Regions from separate parts of the Devosia lacusdianchii genome, predicted to be linked through region 2. Evidence: riboswitches for the same ligand, from Rfam matches in the RefSeq annotation. Region 2 holds a riboswitch; the other holds the start of a gene.
What was found. A riboswitch is a leader RNA that binds a small molecule or an ion and turns the genes downstream of it on or off. The one in region 2 is predicted to bind thiamine pyrophosphate.
Positions count from the first base shown of each region.

Region 1: it holds a riboswitch for thiamine pyrophosphate, as region 2 does, so the genes downstream of both, MF606_RS18130 (Ykof family thiamine-binding protein) here and thiB (thiamine ABC transporter substrate binding subunit) in region 2, are expected to answer to the same signal.

Region 1 covers NZ_CP092483.1:3,674,546-3,683,452, reverse strand. The annotation lists gene MF606_RS18140 (ABC transporter ATP-binding protein) at 1-221, opposite strand, end outside; gene MF606_RS18135 (ABC transporter permease) at 218-1,018, opposite strand; gene MF606_RS18130 (Ykof family thiamine-binding protein) at 1,055-1,663, opposite strand; TPP riboswitch at 1,655-1,768, opposite strand; gene MF606_RS18125 (N-acetylmuramic acid 6-phosphate etherase) at 1,816-2,697, opposite strand; gene MF606_RS18120 (N-acetylglucosamine kinase) at 2,694-3,602, opposite strand; gene MF606_RS18115 (N-acetylmannosamine-6-phosphate 2-epimerase) at 3,646-4,311, opposite strand; gene MF606_RS18110 (carbohydrate ABC transporter permease) at 4,308-5,171, opposite strand; gene MF606_RS18105 (carbohydrate ABC transporter permease) at 5,168-6,088, opposite strand; gene MF606_RS18100 (extracellular solute-binding protein) at 6,285-7,523, opposite strand; gene MF606_RS18095 (ABC transporter ATP-binding protein) at 7,582-8,646, opposite strand; gene MF606_RS18090 (MurR/RpiR family transcriptional regulator) at 8,803-8,907, opposite strand, start outside.
Region 2 covers NZ_CP092483.1:3,313,269-3,322,175, forward strand. The annotation lists gene rpoH (RNA polymerase sigma factor RpoH) at 1-476, shown strand, start outside; gene MF606_RS16340 (thiamine diphosphokinase) at 1,091-1,774, opposite strand; TPP riboswitch at 1,816-1,914, shown strand; gene thiB (thiamine ABC transporter substrate binding subunit) at 1,987-2,994, shown strand; gene MF606_RS16350 (ABC transporter permease family protein) at 3,243-4,841, shown strand; gene MF606_RS16355 (ATP-binding cassette domain-containing protein) at 4,828-5,466, shown strand; gene MF606_RS16360 (hypothetical protein) at 5,473-7,467, opposite strand; gene MF606_RS16365 (adenylosuccinate synthase) at 7,516-8,805, opposite strand.

The DNA.
Region 1 (8,907 bases), 360 kb from region 2:
CGGCTCGTCCGGGACAGCGGCGCGCCGTCGAAGACGATATCGCCGCCACTGGGCGTCAGCCCGCCCGTCAGCAGCCGGAACAGCGTCGATTTGCCAGCGCCGGATGGACCGAGGATCGACACGAATTCACCCGGCTGAACATGCAGCGAAATGTCGGCGAGCACGTCGGCGTCGCCGAAGCTCTTGCGGAGATGGAGCAGGTCGAGGCGGGGCGGGGTCATGGCTTGCGGCGCTCCTCGAGCCGCGTCCATGGTGTGACGAGGCGCTGGATGAGCACGGTGCTGCCAAACAGCACCAGCGTCAGGCAAGCGCTGACCAGCACGGCGGCCAGCACGAGATCGGGCCGGAAATTGTTCTTGGCGTTGAGGATGTAGATGCCCAGGCCCTTGGCCGCGCCGGCATACTCGGCGAAAATCGCGCCCACCACTGCATAGGTGATGGAAATCCTCAGCCCGGCGAAGAAATAGGGCAGCGCGGACGGCAGACGTGCCAGGCGGAAGATACGCAGCCGCGAAGCGCCCATCGAGGCCAACAGCGCCTCGATATCGTCATCGGTCGCCTCATAGCCCTGTACCAAGGCCACGAGCATGGGAAAGAAGGTGACCAGCGCCACCAGCATGATCTTGGGCAGGAGGCCAAAGCCGAACCACAGCACTACCAGCGGTGCGATGGCGACCAGTGGCAGGGTCTGGCTGATGATGAAGACGGGGAACAGCGCCCGGCGCAGCGGTTGCCAGAAATCGATCAGCACCGACAGTACAAAGGCAGCGAGCAGCGAGCAGCCGAAGCCCAACAGTGTCGCGGTCAGCGTCGGCAGCGTGTTCTGGAATAGGGCGTCGCTATGCTGGATGGTCTGGGCCAGCACGCGCGAGGGGGCGGGCAGGGTGGTGGGGGAGATGCCTGATGTGTTGGCATAGATCTCCCAGGCCAGCAGCACGGCGCCGACCGACAGAAAAGCCGGGGCGGTTCTGGCAAAAATGGACGCGAGGGCGCGCGGGAGCGACGATAGCTTGGACATGGCTGACCTTGGTCGGGGCGAATGCGGACGCGCCGCTCAGCGCAGCGAGGGGCTGTTCGCAGAGACCGTCAGGTCGATTGTCACATGGCCTTCAGGCGGTCCAAACCGGCAGAGGGCGGCCTGCACCGTGGCGAAAACCGCGCCGGCATCGCCACCCAGCTTGGTGCAGAAATTCTTGGCGCGATCGAAGGTGCCGGACTGCTTGAGAAAGTCGATGCAGCCGTAGATTTCGTCCATGTGGTCGTCGGTATCCATCACATAGAGCGAGAATTGCGCGGCGCTGGACATATCGGTCACCGGCGCGCCCGCCACGGCCTGCAGCGCCAGTTGCTTGCGCTGATCGAGTGGCAGAACGGGGCCGCCATATTCGGTGGTGTAGCAAACCGCGTCGTCTGGCTCGCCGGGGCAGCCGCGCGAAATGGTGGCATGCAGTACGCAATGCGTACCGCTTTTCGCCGCCGCGACGAACAGGTCGCGCATGGCCGGAAACAGCACTTCGGGTGCACCGACCAGCAAGGTCGAGATGTCGTCAGTCTGGACCTGCAGGCGGTCACGATAGGGATCGAGGGCGCTCAGGGCCCCGAGAATGACACCGACAAAATCGTCGGCCATAGGGTAGAGAGAAATCTGTGCGCCAGAATACATAGCCCCGCCTCGCTCCGCTGGTATTACCCAGATCAGCTAATAGGGTTTACGGGCTTGGCGTCCGCGTCTCAGCCCCGGCTATACGGAGCACCCCTGTGGATGGGCGCAATCAATCACAGCGCGCGCTGCGCCGCAAGCGGTTGATTTTGGTGCTACGGTCCGATGGCCCGGCGCAAATTGCCGCTGGCGGCATCCAGCATCTGTTCGGCCGCGCGGCGATCAGCGGATTGGCTGAGCATCACCGTCGCCAGCTTGATGCTGCCATCGGCGGCGTCGAGCGTTGCCAGCGCGGTGTCATAGTCGGTGCCGGTGAGTGTCGCGATCATCTTTGCCGCCCGGTCGCGCAGTTTGACATTGGTGGGGCGCATCTCGACCATCAGGCCGCGATAGACGAAACCCAGCTTGATCATGACGCCGGTGGAAATAGCGTTGAGCGCTGCCTTCTGCGCCGTGCCGGCCTTCATGCGGGTCGAGCCGGACAGTACCTCGATGCCGGTTTCGATCAGGATGGGTATGTCGCAGACCTCGCCGATGCGGCCGCCGCGATTGTTGTAGATGCCGATGGTCAGCGCCCCCTTGCTGCGGGCATGGATCAGCCCGGCAATGGCATAGGGCGTGCGACCGCTGGCGGCGAGGCCGATGACCACGTCGTCGGGGCCGACATCGACTTCGTCGAGCGCGGCGATGGCCAGTTCTTCACGATCCTCGGCGCCTTCGACGGCTCGGAAGATGGCGCCCTGGCCGCCGGCCATCAGGTTGATGGCGCGCTCATAAGGCCAGTTGAAGGTGGGCGGCAACTCGGCAGCGTCCTGACCCGAAATACGGCCAGACGTGCCGGCGCCGAGATAGATCAGCCTTCCACCCCGGGCCAGTCGTTCGCTACCCTGGTCGATGGCCGTGGCAATGGGCGCACTGGCCGCTTGCACTGCGGCAATGGCGGCGAACTGACCCTCGACGATGGCGGCGACCAGGTCGGTGCTCGACCAGTCCTCCAGCGTGGCATAGCGCGAGGAGGCGGATTCGGTGGTGCTCATGGTCTGGCCTCGGTCTGATAGTTTTGCCGTGCCCATTGGGCAGCGTGGGCGGCGGCGTCGATCTGGGGAAAGCTGACAACGGCGCCCGGCAATTCGGCTTCTATGCCTGATTTGATCGCTGGATGCAGCGTGACGATGCCGCCGATAAAGGCGATAGGCAGCGGGCCGACGCGCGCGATCAGCGCCTTGGCCAGCCGCGCCAATTCCGCGGCGGCGCGCCTGATAATGTCGGTGGCGAGCGGGTCGCCGGCGGTTGCGGCGCGCGCCACGGCGGGGGCCAGCGTGCCGATGCGGCCACGATCGCTGCCATAGACGAAGCTGCGGGTTTCGCTCCAGCCGGTGCCGCCCACTTCCGCGAAAAGCTCGGCGGCGAGCCGCTCGGCCTCGGCCGGGCCGCCAGTTTCGTCGATGCGGCGATAGAGTTGATCGAGGGCGGTGAGCGCAATCCAGGTGCCCGAGCCGCCGTCATCGATCAGCAATCCCCGGCCACCGACGCGGATCAGGCTGCCGTCGGCACGCAGATGCAGACCGATTGAGCCGGTGCCGGCCGATACGAGATGCCCCGTGCCGGGCGCGAAGGTGGCGCGGAAGGCCAGGTCCATGTCGTCGCCCAGCAACACCATGGCCGGCTCGATGGCAAACAGCGCGCCGACCAGGTTGCGCGCTTCGGCATGCACAGCCTCGCCCAGGCCGGTAATGCCCAGGCATGCGGCGATGGGCGCATGCTGGCGTGCGCGGTCGGCAATGCCGGCCAGCGTGGCGGTCAGCCGTTCGCGCTCGACGGGGTTGAACAGGTGCCCGGTGGCGCCCGCCGCCGATCCGCGATCGATTACGATGCCGGTGTCATCAACAATCACCCAGCGCGACGCCGTCCCGCCGGTGTCTATGCCGAGGAAGGTACTCATTTCTTACCCCGCCCGATGGGAGCGAAGAAGGCGCTTGTCTCGATCATCCCGCCACGGCCCGCGCAAACCCCCGCGTAATCTCACGCGGGTTGGTGATCATCGTCCCCACCACCACGGCATAGGCGCCTGCGTCGATCGCGGCCCGGGCCAGTTCGGGTGTGTTGAAGCGACCCTCGGCGATAACAGGCACTGGGATGTGGGCGGCCAGGTTGCGGATCAAGTCCAGATCGGGCGTTTCGGGCTTGGGCTCAGTATATTCGGTGTAACCGGACAGCGTCGTCGAGACGTAGGTCGCGCCGAGTTCGGCGGCCAGCATACCCTCTTCGAGCGTGGATATATCGGCGAAGGTTTCGAGGCCCAGCTCGCCGTGGATGCGGGCGATGAGCTCGGCCGGCGCATCGCCATGCCGGGGGCGGGGCGTGCAGTCGAGCGCGATGATATCGGCGCCGGCCTCGGCCAGCTCTTTCGCCGCAGCGAATGTGGGCGTGATGTAAACCGGCACGTCGGCGGAAAACACCTTGTGGATGCCGATGACCGGCAGGCCGGCCGCCTTGACGGCGCGCACATCATCGGGGCCGTTGGCGCGAATGGCCCGGGCGCCGCCGTCGCGAGCGGCCAGGGCCATGGCGCCCATGAAAACAGATCCATGCAATGGATTATCGGCCCGTGCCTGGCACGAGACGATGAGGCTTCCCCGCTCCAGCTTCACTTGATGGCTCCCGAGGTCATGCCCGAGATGAACTGGCGCGACAGCACGATGTAGATGAGGATGATCGGCGCGGCCGAGAGCGTGAGCCCGGCGAACAGCACGCCATAGTCGGTGGCATATTCACCCATGAAGGTGGTGAGCCCCTGCGGCAGAGTCTTAAGGGCGTCGTTCTGGATGAAGACCAACGGAAAGAAGAAGTCGTTCCAGATCGGCACCACGTTCTGGATGCCGGCAATGACCATGGCCGGGCGCACCAGCGGCAGCATGATGGCCCACATGATGCGTGGCTCGCTGGCGCCGTCCATGCGGGCGGCATCCTCCAGCTCGTTGGGCAGGGTGCGGATGAAGCCGGTCATGATGAAAACGGTCGAGGGCAGGCCCATGGCCGTATAGACGAAGATCAGGCTGAGCTGATTGTTGAGAATGCCGAGGTCGCGCATCAGCATGAACAGCGGAATGATGGCGAGCTTGAGCGGCAGGGTCAGCCCGGCGATGAAGAACATCAGGATGAAGCCGGCGCCGAAGAATTCGTAGCGCGCCAGCGCATAGGCCGCCATCGTCCCCAGCGTCAGGATCAGCGCCATGGAGGCCCCGGTGATGACGAACGAATTGAGCAGGTATTGCAGGAAGTTGGTTTCGGTCCAGATCTTGGCGAAATTGATGAGGTTGGCAAAATCGGGGATGCTGAACGGCGCGGTGAAGATCTGCTGCGTCGACTTGAACGCCGAAAACACCATGATCAGGATCGGCACCAGCATGATGAAGGTGTTGGCGATGAGGATGATCTGGATCAGCCCGTCGCGGCCCAGCGTACCGATAATGCCCTTGCGATCGTAATAGGTCGTCTCCGCTGCGCTCATAGCTGGATCTCCCTGGCCCGCAGGCGGACGGTGACGACGCCGGCGATGACGGCGATGAACAGGAAAATCATCACGGCGAGGGCGCTGCCGAGGCCGAAATCCTGCTGACCGGACGAGACGTTGCCGAAGGCTGTGCGATAGAAATAGAGGCCCAATACGTCAGTCGAGCCAAAGGGCGAGCCATCGAGTCCAGCCATGATATAGGGCAGTTCGAACCAGTTGAAGGCGCCGACGAAGAGCAGGACGAAGACCACTGTCGTGCTCGGCGCCACCAGCGGCCAGACGATCTTGACGATCTTGACCCATTCGCTGCGCGTTTCCATGCGCACGGCGTCGAGGATTTCGGTGGGAATACGCTGCATGCCGGCCAGGAAGACCAGGGTGGGGAAGCCCACCATGTGCCAGGCATTGGCGATGATCAGCGCCCACAGCGCCGTCGAGCTCTGGCCCAGCCAGGGCTGCGCCAGTTCGGCCAGGCCCATGCCCTTGAGGCTGATATTCACCACGCCGAACAGCGGGTGCAGGAACAGCTTGAACAGGTAACCCACGATGATGGTCGACAGCACCACCGGCAGGAACACCGCCACGCGGTGGAATTTGGCGCCGGGCAGCTCGCGCCACAGTGCATAGGCGAGGAAGAAGCCGAGGCCGTTCTGCAGTACCATCAGGGCGAAGAACACGATGATGTTGTGGCTGAAGGCATTGCGCGTCCAGCTCGCATAGGGCTCTTCGAACAGCACGATGCGGAAATTTTCGAACCACACGAACTCGCCGCGCAGCAGTCCTTGCCAGTCGAAGAAGGCATAGGCGAAGGCCGAAACGATCGGATAGACGATGAACAGCGCCACAAAGGCCAGCGGCGGCACGATCAGCGCGGTAATCCACAGGCCACGGCCGGTCGGGCGAAGGTTGGGCATTGCTTGCGTCTATCCTGGATAATCACCCGGTACGGCAGTCGACACCCTCCCCCTTGTGGGGAGGGATCAAGGGTGGGGGTGAGCCGCGAGCACTGCACTCTCGGAGCGATACCCCCACCCTGCTCGATGTACGGACTTAGCAAGCTAAGTCCTATCTCGCATCCCTCCCCACAAGGGGAGGGCTGTAGTGGCGTGATTAGTCCTGGAACGGAGCGTACCAGGCCTTGAGACCGTCGGTGATCACCTTGCCGGCTTCTTCCGGCGTGGTTTCGCCGGCGAACAGCTTTTGGACTTCCTGCTGCACCAGCACCGAGCCCGAGGGCTCGCCAAAGCGGAAATGCACCAGGAACAGGTAGGGGATGGCGCTCTTGTTCAGCTCGGCGACTTCGGCCAGCAGCGGGTTGTCGAAGGTGACGCCCGGCACGGTCGAGATGTTGTTGAGCTGGTTGGCGAAGGCCTGACCGAATTCCTGGCTGGCGACGAAGTTCAGGAACTTCATCGCCGCTTCCTTGTTGGCGCCGGCAGCGTTGGCGGCATAGCCACCGTCGAAGTAGAGGCCAACGAGCTTTTCGTCCTCGGCGGTACGGCCCGGGGCGGCGAACACGCCCAGTTCGATCTCGGGGTTCTGCGTCTTGAAGGTGGTCAGTTCATACGAACCGCCGCCGAACATGGCCGCCATGCCCGAGGAGAACAGCTGCTGGGCGCTGGGATAATCCAGGCCGATGAAGCCGTCCGGGAAGTACTGGCTGAGCTCCTTGAGGCCGGTCAGGGCGCCGGTGAAGCGGTCGTCGGTGAAGTCGGTCGTGCCGGCGACGATCTCGTCGACAAAGGCCTTGCCCATCAGCGAGGAGGTGAAGTCGAAGGTCACCGTCTCGTTCTGCCAGGCGGTAGCCGTGCCGTTGGCGAACGGCATGATGCCGGCGTCCTTGAGCTTCTGGCTCAGGGCCAGGAACTCGTCCCAGGTCTGGGGTTCGCTGAGGCCATTATCGTCGAAGATCTTCTTGTTGTAGATCACCAGCTGGGTCTGGCTGGCGAACGGCACCGCATAGAGCTTCTGGTCGGCGCGCACGGTTTCGGCGGCGAGGGCCGCCGGTGCGAAGTCGGCCAGGGCCGGAATGGCTTCCACCGTCAGCGGCTCGAGATAGCCGGCCGTCGCCACGTTCTCCAGGCCACCATAGGCGCGCACCATCATCAGGTCCGGGCCGGTGCCGCCGGCCAGGGCCGTCGACAGGATGGTGTTGTAATTGGCGGCTTCGAATGTCTCGAACTTCACGGTGATGCCGGGATTGGCGGCCTCGAACGTGTCGATGAACTGCTCATACTGGGCGCGGTCTTCCTGCCGCCAGCTCCAGAAGGTCAGGTCCTGCGCCAGTGCCGGCGCGGCAACCATGACGGCCATCAGGCCAACGCCGATACGAATGAAATTGCTTGTCACTTTTCTTCCCTCTCTGTTCGAAACGTTTTTTGTTTTTGGATGGACATGATCCACGGATTTACGCGGATAACCGTCGGCCATCCTCGGCGGAAAAGAAATGCAGTGCCCCGGCATCGACCAGGAGGCCTACATGCTCGTCAGGCTCATAGAGGTCGTTGGGCAAGGTGCGGATGCCCACCAGCGTCCCGTCGGCCAGGCGTGCATAGACGAAGGCGTTCTCGCCCAGATATTCGGTGTAGATGACGGTTGCCGGAATGGCGTTGGCGGTGGGTTCGCGCGTCAGCGACAGCCCATCCGGCCGGACGCCGAGCTTCATCGGCCCATCGCCCGTCGGCAAGCCGGGTAGCGCGATATCGGCGCCGCCAATGCCCACATGGCCGGCTTTGCGCACGACATCGATCAGCGCCATTTTGGGCGAGCCGATAAAGCTGGCGACGAAGGTATTGGCCGGGGTCTCGTAGAGCTCGCGCGGGCTGCCAACCTGCTCGATGCGCCCCTGGTTCATCACCACGATGCGGTCGGCCAGTGTCATGGCTTCGACCTGGTCGTGGGTGACATAGATCATGGTGCCGCCGATCTGGCGGTGGAGGCGCGCGATTTCGAGGCGGACGTCGGAGCGTAAGGCGGCATCGAGATTGCTGAGCGGTTCATCGAGCAGGAACACGTCGGGCTTGCGCACCAAAGCCCGGCCGATGGCGACGCGCTGGCGCTGGCCGCCGCTGAGTTCGCGCGGCTTGCGCTGCAGCAGCGGCTCGAGCCGCAGCATGCGGGCGGCCTCGGCAATCCGGTCCTCGACCTCCTGCTTGCTCAGGCCCATGAGCCGGGCGCCGAAGGCCATGTTCTCGTAAACGTCCATGTGCGGATAGAGCGCATAGCTCTGGAACACCATGGCGATGCCGCGCTGGGAGGGGTGCACTTCATTCATGCGCTTGCCATTGAGCACGAACTCGCCGTCCGAAATCGGATCCAGGCCTGCGATCAGTCGCAGTAGCGTGGATTTGCCACAGCCGGAGGGGCCGACAAACACCACGAATTCGCGGTCGCCGATCTCCAGGTCGATGCCGTGCAGGACTGCGGTATTCTTGAAGCGCTTCTTGACGCCGCGCAGCGAAAGTTTGGCCAAGCTTCCTCCTTGGGTGACGCCGAAAGGGCGATACCCGCCTCCCTGAGGCCTTCCTCATCGGCCGTGGGAATACTGAATTCCAAAAATGACGACTGTCAAGAATAAAATATTACATCGCACTGATGTCGACACAAATGACCAACAGTAGAAACCGGGTCAGGCCTTGAGCACGGTAACGGCCAGCTCGCTCTTGTGGACATAATCCTGCGCATCGGCCTGTTGGCGCACGAGCAGAATGAACAGCATGTCCATGATCATCAG
Region 2 (8,907 bases):
AGCGTCTGTTCTTCAACCTGCGCAAGGTGAAGGGCCAGATCGCTGCCCTGGACGACGGCTCGCTGCATCCCGATCAGATCAAGCAGATCGCCACCACGCTCAACGTCACTGAAGACGACGTGGTGTCGATGAATGCGCGCCTTTCCGGCGATGCTTCGCTCAACTCGCCCATGCGAGCCGACGAAGGCACCTCCGAGTGGCAGGATTGGCTGGTCGACGACACCCCGAGCCAGGAAACGGCTTTGGGCGAAAGCGAGGAATATTCCGAGCGCATGGGTCTGCTGAACAATGCCATGACCGTGCTCAACGAGCGCGAAAAGGCCATCTTCCACGCCCGCCGCCTGCAGGAAAATCCCGCCACGCTCGAAGAGCTGGCCCAGCAATACGACGTCAGCCGCGAGCGCATCCGGCAGATCGAAGTCCGCGCCTTCGAAAAGGTCCAGGACGCCGTCCGCGAAGCCGCCAGCGCGGCCTGATCGGTTGATCCAATCGAATATGAAGGCGGGCCCTGTGCCCGCCTTTTTTGTGGTCATCCCCTGCAGCCCCACCTCCGATGTCATCCCGGCGCAGGCCGGGATCCCGATCCGTGGCGGTCCGCGACATCCAGCGTACGAAAGCCACCGCCAACCCGCCATTACACCCACCGCCCGTCACCCACCGCCCGTCACCCTCGGGCTTGACCCGAGGGCTCTACACTTGTTGGGCCGCCCGGTCAGTATAGTCCCCTCGGGTCACCCGAGGGTGACGACCGAGGATAAGGGGACAATCGAGGATGGAGGGGTACCCCCAAACTCTCCCGCTTATCCCCATCCCCAAAACCTGTGCCATCCTCTCCCCATCATCCCGGAACGACGGGTGGCGCTGCAGCGAACTGCGGCCGGGGTGGTGCCGGGCCGTGCGTCGCTGCGCGTGCAGGTTCGAGTACTGGCCGGCTGCGGCGAGCGTCCGCAGTCCGCGATCCCCGAGTACTGTCCCAAAAACCGGCAGCCCCGAGGCGACTAACGTCTCATACAAATTCATACACGAGGCGGTAGCCGCCTCGGGGTCCACCCGCTGCCACCTTGGCATGCGTCGTTCATGACAACCGCATTCAAGCGGCGCCTATGCACGCCTCAATCAAATCCCACAGCCGCTCCTTGCCCAGGATCAACAGCCACGGGGCATTGTCATTCGGCACGATCTCCACCAATCCGCCAAGCCCTTCATTGGAGGTTCCAAGCCGGCCGCCAGGCGCCAGTGTCAGCCCATCGAGCGGGTACAGCAATTGCTCGGAATGCGCGAAGCTCACCTCCGCCAGTGGATAGACCGACACCCGCTCGCCATTGCCGGCGTTGAAGCTGAACGGCCCGACCACCGCCAGCGCGACGTCGACCTCGTCCACCAGCAGCAGATGCCGCTCGGGCGCAAATTTCAGCATCGCGTTCAGCGCCGACAGTGTGTGGTCAAGCCGTTTGCCGGTCATACCCAGCGCCAGCGTCAGCGGAGCCGACGTCGAATAGAGCGCCTTCTGGAAGTCGGTGGTTTCCTGCTCGGGAATGTGTAGGACGCGCGTGCGGCTTTCCCAACCCGCCCTGTCCTCCAGCGAGTCGAGATCGCCAATGATGGCTGCGGGCAGCAGCCCCGCTTCGCCAATCGCGTCACCGCCCCCGTCAGCGCCTACCAGGGCCACGCCGCGATGGGCCAATTCCACCAGCAAAGCCGGGTCGACGCTGCCGCCGCCAACGATTGCCATGGGGCCGTCAAACGCGATGATCGTCGCATCCGCCGGGGTCACGGAAGTCTCTTGCACTGTCACAAAGCTCTCATTAAGTGTTGGGCGTCTCGCTGGGGTGTTCCGCTGGTTTGCGGAGCTGAGAATTACCCATTGAACCTGAACCAGGTCATGCTGGCGGAGGAAGTTCGAGATGGCAAGGGCGTCTCGGCGCTCTCTCCATTGACACCTGATCCCTTCATTCATGGCCGTGACACCATTGAAGGGAATGACCCATGGTCAAATTCACCCGTCTGGCGCTTGCGGTCCTTTCAGGACTGATTGCTACTCCCGCCCTCGCCCAGGAGGCACCGACCCTCAAGGTCTATACCTATGACGGCTTCGCTGCGGAATGGGGCCCGGGTCCCAGCCTCAAGGCAGGCTTCGAGGCCATTTGCGGTGGTTGCAAAGTCGAATTCATCGCCGCCGACAGCTCCATCGGCACGCTGCGCCGCGTTCAGCTTGAAGGCGACACGACCGAAGCCGACCTGATCGTCGGGCTCGATACCGCTATTGCTGGCGAAGCGCGCGCTACCGGTCTCTTCGCCGAGCACAATTTCTACTTCGACAACCTGACGCTGCCCACCGGCTGGACCGACAAGGCCTTCGTACCGTTCGACTATGCCCACTTCGCCTTCGTCTACGACACCGACGCGGTGGCCAACCCGCCAAAGTCGTTCGAAGAGCTGATCGCCATGCCGGACGATTTCAAGATCGTCGTCCAGGACCCGCGCTCGGCCACGCCCGGCCTCGGCCTCGTGCTGTGGATCGCGGCAGCCTATGGCGATCGCGCCCCCGAAATCTGGGCCGGCCTTAAGCCGCATATTCTCACGGTAACGCGTGAATGGAGCGAGAGCTACAACCTCTTCCTCGAGGGCGAAGCCGATATGGCGCTCTCCTATACCACCTCGCCCGCCTACCACATCGTCGAGGAAGACGACACGACCATCAAAGCCGCCTTGTTCGAGGAAGGCCACCTGGCCCAGACCGAAGTGGCCGGCGTGCTCAAGTCGTCCAAGCACCAGGAACTGGCCTTCCAGTTCCTCGACTACCTGACCTCCGCCGACGCGCAGAAGGTGATCCCCACCACCAATTGGATGTTCCCGGTCATCGACCTGGGCGCCGACCTCAACCCCGCCTTCGCTGCCCTGCCGCAGCCGGCCAAGACCTTGACGCTGACCGACGCGGAGATCGAGGCCAACAGCCAGGCCTGGATCGACGAAATGCTGGCCGCAGTGCAGTAGGCACCAATGCGCATGAGCGGCGGGGCAGGTACCGGATCACCTCTCCCTTTGGGGGAGAGGTCGACCGTCTTCGGTCGGGTGAGGGGGCCTTCCCCGCACGACGCTTCACGCCCGCTATACCCCCACCCTCATTGCCTCCCCACGCGGGGGAGGGAAGCCCGTCTCAAGTTTGCGGCTAATGTCTGCCATCAAGACTTGCAGTCGTCTCCCTCCCCCTTGTGGGGAGGGATCAAGGGTGGGGGTCTGCGATGACGCAGCTGACTCTGCCCCACCGCCCCCTGCGCATCGCTGCCGCCACCACGCTGGCCCTCGCCATTGCCACGCTGATCGCCCTCGTCCTCTGGGCCATCTTCGCGGCCGCGACCAGCGCCGAGGGCAGCGCCTCGCGCATCGACATCGCCCATCTGCTACGCATGACGTCCATCCAGGCAGGCCTCACGACCATCCTCTCGCTCGCGGTCGGCATGGCCCTGGCCTGGGCCCTCAACCGCCTGCGTTTCCCCGGCCGCGATCTGCTCGTCGGCCTCTTCGCCTCAGCCATTGTCACGCCGGGCATGGTCGTCGCCTTCGGCCTGCTCTCGATCTGGGGTCGCAACGGTTGGCTCAATCAGGCCAGCGAAGCCCTGTTCGGCTTTCCGCTGGGCAACCCGGCCTTCGGCCTCTCGGGTATCCTCTTCGCCCACGTCATCCTCGACGGCGCTTTTGCCGCCCGCATCATGCTGGCGCGGCTGGACGCCATCCCAGCAAACCGGCTCAAAACCGGCCAGTCACTGGCGCTCAATGCCTGGCAGCGCTTCTCCATCATCGACTGGCCTGCCCTGCGCGGTACCCTGCCCGGTCTTGCAGCGATCATCTTCCTTCTCGCCTTCACCAGCTTTCCCATCGTGCTGCTGCTCGGTGGCGGCCCGGCCAATCAGACGCTGGAAGTCGCCATCTTCGCTGCCGTGCGGCAGGATTTCGACCTTGCCGGCGCGGTGCGGCTGGCATTGACCCAGATTGCAGTCTGTTCGCTGATCATTCTCGCCGCTTCGGCGCTGACGCCTGTGCCCACCAGCTTCGGCGCCTCCACGGTCTCGCGCTGGCGCGACAGTACCATCACCCGTGGTCTTCAGTGGCTGACCCTTGGCCTCTGTACCGTCGGCTTCATCCTGCCCCTGCTCTCGGTCCTGATCGACGGCCTGTCCACTGGCATCGCTCCGCTGCTCGCGCGGTCGGCCTTTTGGTGGGCGGCGCTATCGAGCCTCGTCATCGGCACGGCCTCCGCTCTGCTGACGCTTGCCCTTGCGCTCCTCTTGGCACTAGGGCGCGGCGCCACCGGCAGCGGTGCTTTACGCATCCTGCTCGGCATTCCGGCCTTCGCCTATCTGGCCGTGCCGGCCGTTGTGCTGTCGCTTGGCTTCTTCCTGCTGGTCCGCAGTCTCGGCGCTTCACCAGCGACCGCCGCGCCCTATGTCGTCATTCTCGGCAATAGCCTTCTGGCACTGCCTTTCGCAATGGCCACGCTCGGGCCGCCGCTCGAAGCCATTGCCCGTACCCGCGGCAAGCTCATCCGCTCGCTCGGCCTGTCCGGTTGGCGGCAGTTCATTGCCATTGAATACCCGCTGCTAGGCAAGGATATCGGCGTCATGCTGGCGCTGGCCTTCTGCTTCTCGCTCGGCGACCTCGGCGTTATCGCCCTGTTCGGGACGCAGGATTTCCAGACCCTGCCGCTGATGATGTTCCGCGCGCTGGGCGCCTATCGCGGCAACGATGCTGCCGCCATCGCCGCGATACTCCTGCTCGGCACGATCGTGGCCTTCATCGGTCTGCCCAGACTATTCGAAAGGATCGCCAATGCTGCGCGTTGACGAGCTCACCTTCGCCCATCCGGGCCAGACCACGCCCTACGTCTTCAGTTTCACCGCGGCGCCGGGCGAAATCACCGCCATTTCCGGCGCCAGCGGCTCCGGCAAATCCACCCTGCTCGATCTGGTCGCGGGTTTTTTGACTCCCGGCTCCGGGGCCATCGATCTCGACGGCACCGACCTTCTGCCCCTCCCGCCCGAGCGCCGGCCGGTGTCGTTGCTGCTGCAGTCGGAGAGCCTCTTCGAGCACCTGACGGCCGCCAGGAATATTGCCCTGGGTCTACCGACAGGTCTCGATCGGCAGATCGTCGCGGAGAAGATCAGTGCAGCGCTGACCGAGGTCGGGCTTGAAGGCATCGAGCGCCAGTCCGCCTCGACGCTGTCCGGCGGCCAGAAGCAGCGCGTCGCCCTGGCGCGCACGCTGCTGCGCAACCGCGCTATTCTGCTGCTCGATGAGCCCTTCTCCGCCCTGGACGACGAGACGCGCGTGACCATTCGCGATCTCGTCCGCGCGCTCACCACGCGCCACAACTGGCACACGATTCTGGTCAGCCACCATGGCGATGACGTGGAGGCGCTGGCGAGCCGGCGCTATCATCTGGAGCAGGGTCGGCTGCAGGCCGGTTGAACCGACCTACTCCGCCCAGGTGCCGAAGACCTTGGCGAACAGCGCCTGCGCCGTATCGTCTTTCTCGAGCGTGATGATGGCGTTGCGGCCGGTGCCATAAACCACGGCCAGATCCATCCACTTCCGGTTTTCGAGCAGCTCGCTATTGGTCGTGGCGTCGTCGGCCGAAGCGCTGAGCGCGAACAGGAACGAATTACCCACGACACGCGCCGAAGCACCCACCAACGGCGTACCCGGCACCAATTCCTCATCCTTGAGCAGAACACCCGGCAGGTTGGCAATGGTGCCGCCGATGAAGGTGTCGTTGACCTGGAAATCCACTTCCATCAGGTGGCTCGCCGGTAGGCTCGGATCGGAATTCTTGCGAATGATGATGTTGACGCCCAGATTGCGCGCCGGAATGTTGGCATGCCCGACCAGGGTCGGCAGGCCGAGTTCGTCAACCCCCTCGCTCCAATCCACTGTGCCCGAGAAGGGCACCGCGCCCGTGCGGCCATCCTGGCTCGCCTCTAGCAGCAGTGACTGGCTACCCGCCAGAACGGCTGGATCCACCGATGCTGCAAGATCGTCGACCGCGGCAACGCTCGCATCCTCGCCGGGCAGGCGTTCCTCGCCCTTTACCTCTTCGCCGCCAAGCGCGGGCAAGGCGGACTCGGTGCCGGTCGGCACTACGGCCTGGGGCGTCGGCTCAAGGCGATCCTCGATCTGCAGGCCCTCGAGCGAGGTGGTCGGCTCAGCCGTGGTCGTGGCGGCCGTGTTACCCGGCTGCGAAGCCGCGTCGGTCGTCGTCTCCGTGGGCTGCACGGGGTCGAGCGTCGGCGTTGGCGTGGCTACCGGCGCCTGGGCCGTTTCTGTCACCGCCGGCTGCGCCTGTCCAAACATCTGGTCGAGATCGACATAGCCTTCGCGCCACGCCCAGAACCCGGCGCCACCGACACCAGCCAGCAGAATGGCGAAGACCACGAGGAAAATCGTAACGCCAGCGCCTGAGCGCGGCGCGGCAGTCGCCTCGGCAAAACCACTATCGTCCGCCGGAGGCGGCGTCGTGTTGCGCGGCGCGGCAAACATGCGATCGGCTTCAGCCAGCGCCGTGTCCGGCGCGGCGGCAGTCGTTTCACCGCGTGCTTCGCGATCAAGGGTTTCGATCGCCCGCTCGATAGCGCCTTCTGCCTCGCTGGCATCGGGCTGCACGACCTCAAGCTCGACTTCGCGCACGCTGGAAAGCGCGGCTTCGACCGGCTCGGCATGCGCCACGGCGATGGGGGCGGCAACCTGCTGACGGACTGCTGCCTGGTTGCCAATCGAGGGTTCCATGCGGGATGGCACCCGCACCGGCTCTGACGGCGAATTGGCTGCCAGCGGCATTGGATCGCGCCGCGGCTCGAAACTTGGCGATTTGAGCGGGGTATCGATCGGCCGCACATTGGATGCCAAGGGCACCGGCGAGCTCGGCCCGGACTTCGTCGCCTCGGCACGCGCCACGATCAGCGGAACCGGACGCGGTTCCGGCTTGGTCTCGGCGGCCGCCGGCGGGGTGGGCTCAGGCACCTCGGCAACGCTAGCGCCCGTGGCATTGGCAGCCTGGGTGATAATGTCTTCGATCGAGGTCTTGGGTGGCTCCGCTGCCTTCGCGGACTCTTCAACCTTCGCCGGTTCGGCAACCTTGATCGGCTCTGCTGCCTTGGCAGGCTCGACGGGCGCCGGCGGTGGCGTGGCCGTTACCGGCTTGGGAGTTGGCTCCGGCGTGAACCGTGGCGCCAGGGCCGCTTCGCGTCCAAGCGTAATGACGGCTTCGCTGGCCTCCTGCTCGACCTGGCGGATGCAATCTTCAAGCTGCAAGCGATGCTGCGTAATGTCGCGCGCCGGCAATGGAGGCGTGATGGCCCGCAGCTGACCCACAAGAGCAGAGCGCGCCTTCTCATAAACCGCACGGCGTGCGGCTCCATTATTTTCCGGCAGCGCCGAGATGGCCCGGCGCAACAGCTCTTTGTAGTCCGCCATTGGTTACTTGGTACTCACGATTGCAGCGACGTGTTGTAACAAAAAAACTCAGTCTTGGAATGGGTCAACGACAAGGATGGTATCGAGCCGTTCCGGGCTGGTTGAAAGCATGGCGACGGGCGCCCCGATCAGCTCTTCGATATAGCGGACATATTTGATTGCCTGTGCGGGCAGCTCGGCCCAGCTGCGCGCCCCGGCGGTGGTTTCCGACCAACCTTCGAGCGTCTCGTAAATCGGCTTAACCCGCGCTTGTGCCCCCATTGAGGCAGGCAAATAATCAATCCGTGATCCGTCGAGTTCATAGCCGACGCAGACTTTGATTTCCTTCAACCCATCCAGCACATCCAGCTTGGTCAGGGCGATTCCGGAGATTCCGGAAGTCTTGACCGTCTGACGTACCAGTACAGCGTCGAACCAGCCGCAACGACGCGGACGGCCGGTATTGACGCCGACTTCGCGGCCAACCGTCGCCAGATGCCTGCCCACTTCGTCGTCGAGCTCGCACGGAAACGGACCTTCGCCAACGCGGGTCGTATAGGCCTTGGTGATGCCCAGCACATAGCCGATGGCCGTCGGCCCGAGGCCCGAACCGGCGGCTGCCTGGCCCGCTACCGTGTTCGACGAGGTCACGAACGGGTAGGTGCCATGGTCATTGTCGAGCAGCGCACCCTGCGCACCCTCGAACAGAATACGAGCGCCGGCCTTGCGCTTGTCGTCGAGCACCTTCCAGACCTGGTCCATGAAGGGCAGGATGGTGGCCGCCACCGAGGTCAGCTCGTCATAGATCTTCTGCGCCTCGATCTCGACCAGCCCCATGCCGCGACGCAGCGCGTTGTGGTGGGTCAGCAGGCGCTCGATCTTGACCATCAGCGTATCGGGTTCGCTAAGGTCGATCAGGCGAATGGCGCGACGGCCAACCTTGTCTTCATAGGCTGGGCCGATGCCGCGCTTGGTCGTGCCGATCTTGAGGCCGGAATTGGAATCTTCTCGGATGGCGTCGAGTTCGCGGTGCAGTGACAGGATCAGCGGGGCATTATCGGCAATGCGCAGGATTTCCGGGGTGATCTTGACGCCCTGGCCGCGCAGCTTTTCCATCTCGGTGACGAAGTGGTGCGGATCGACCACCACGCCATTGCCGATGACCGACAGCTTGCCCTGCACCAGCCCCGAAGGCAGCAGCGCCAGCTTGTAGCTGACCCCGTCAATGACCAAGGTGTGGCCGGCATTATGGCCGCCGTGATAGCGCACCACCACATCGGCGCGTTCAGAGAGCCAGTCGACAATCTTGCCCTTGCCCTCGTCGCCCCACTGCGAGCCGACGACAACCACATTAGCCATTGAATTTCTTCTCCAGGATAGGCGCGACATAAAGGGCCTGGCGCGGTTCGCCATACCCTTCTCCACTTGGACGTCTGTCCTCCCGGCCACCCTTGGTAAAAG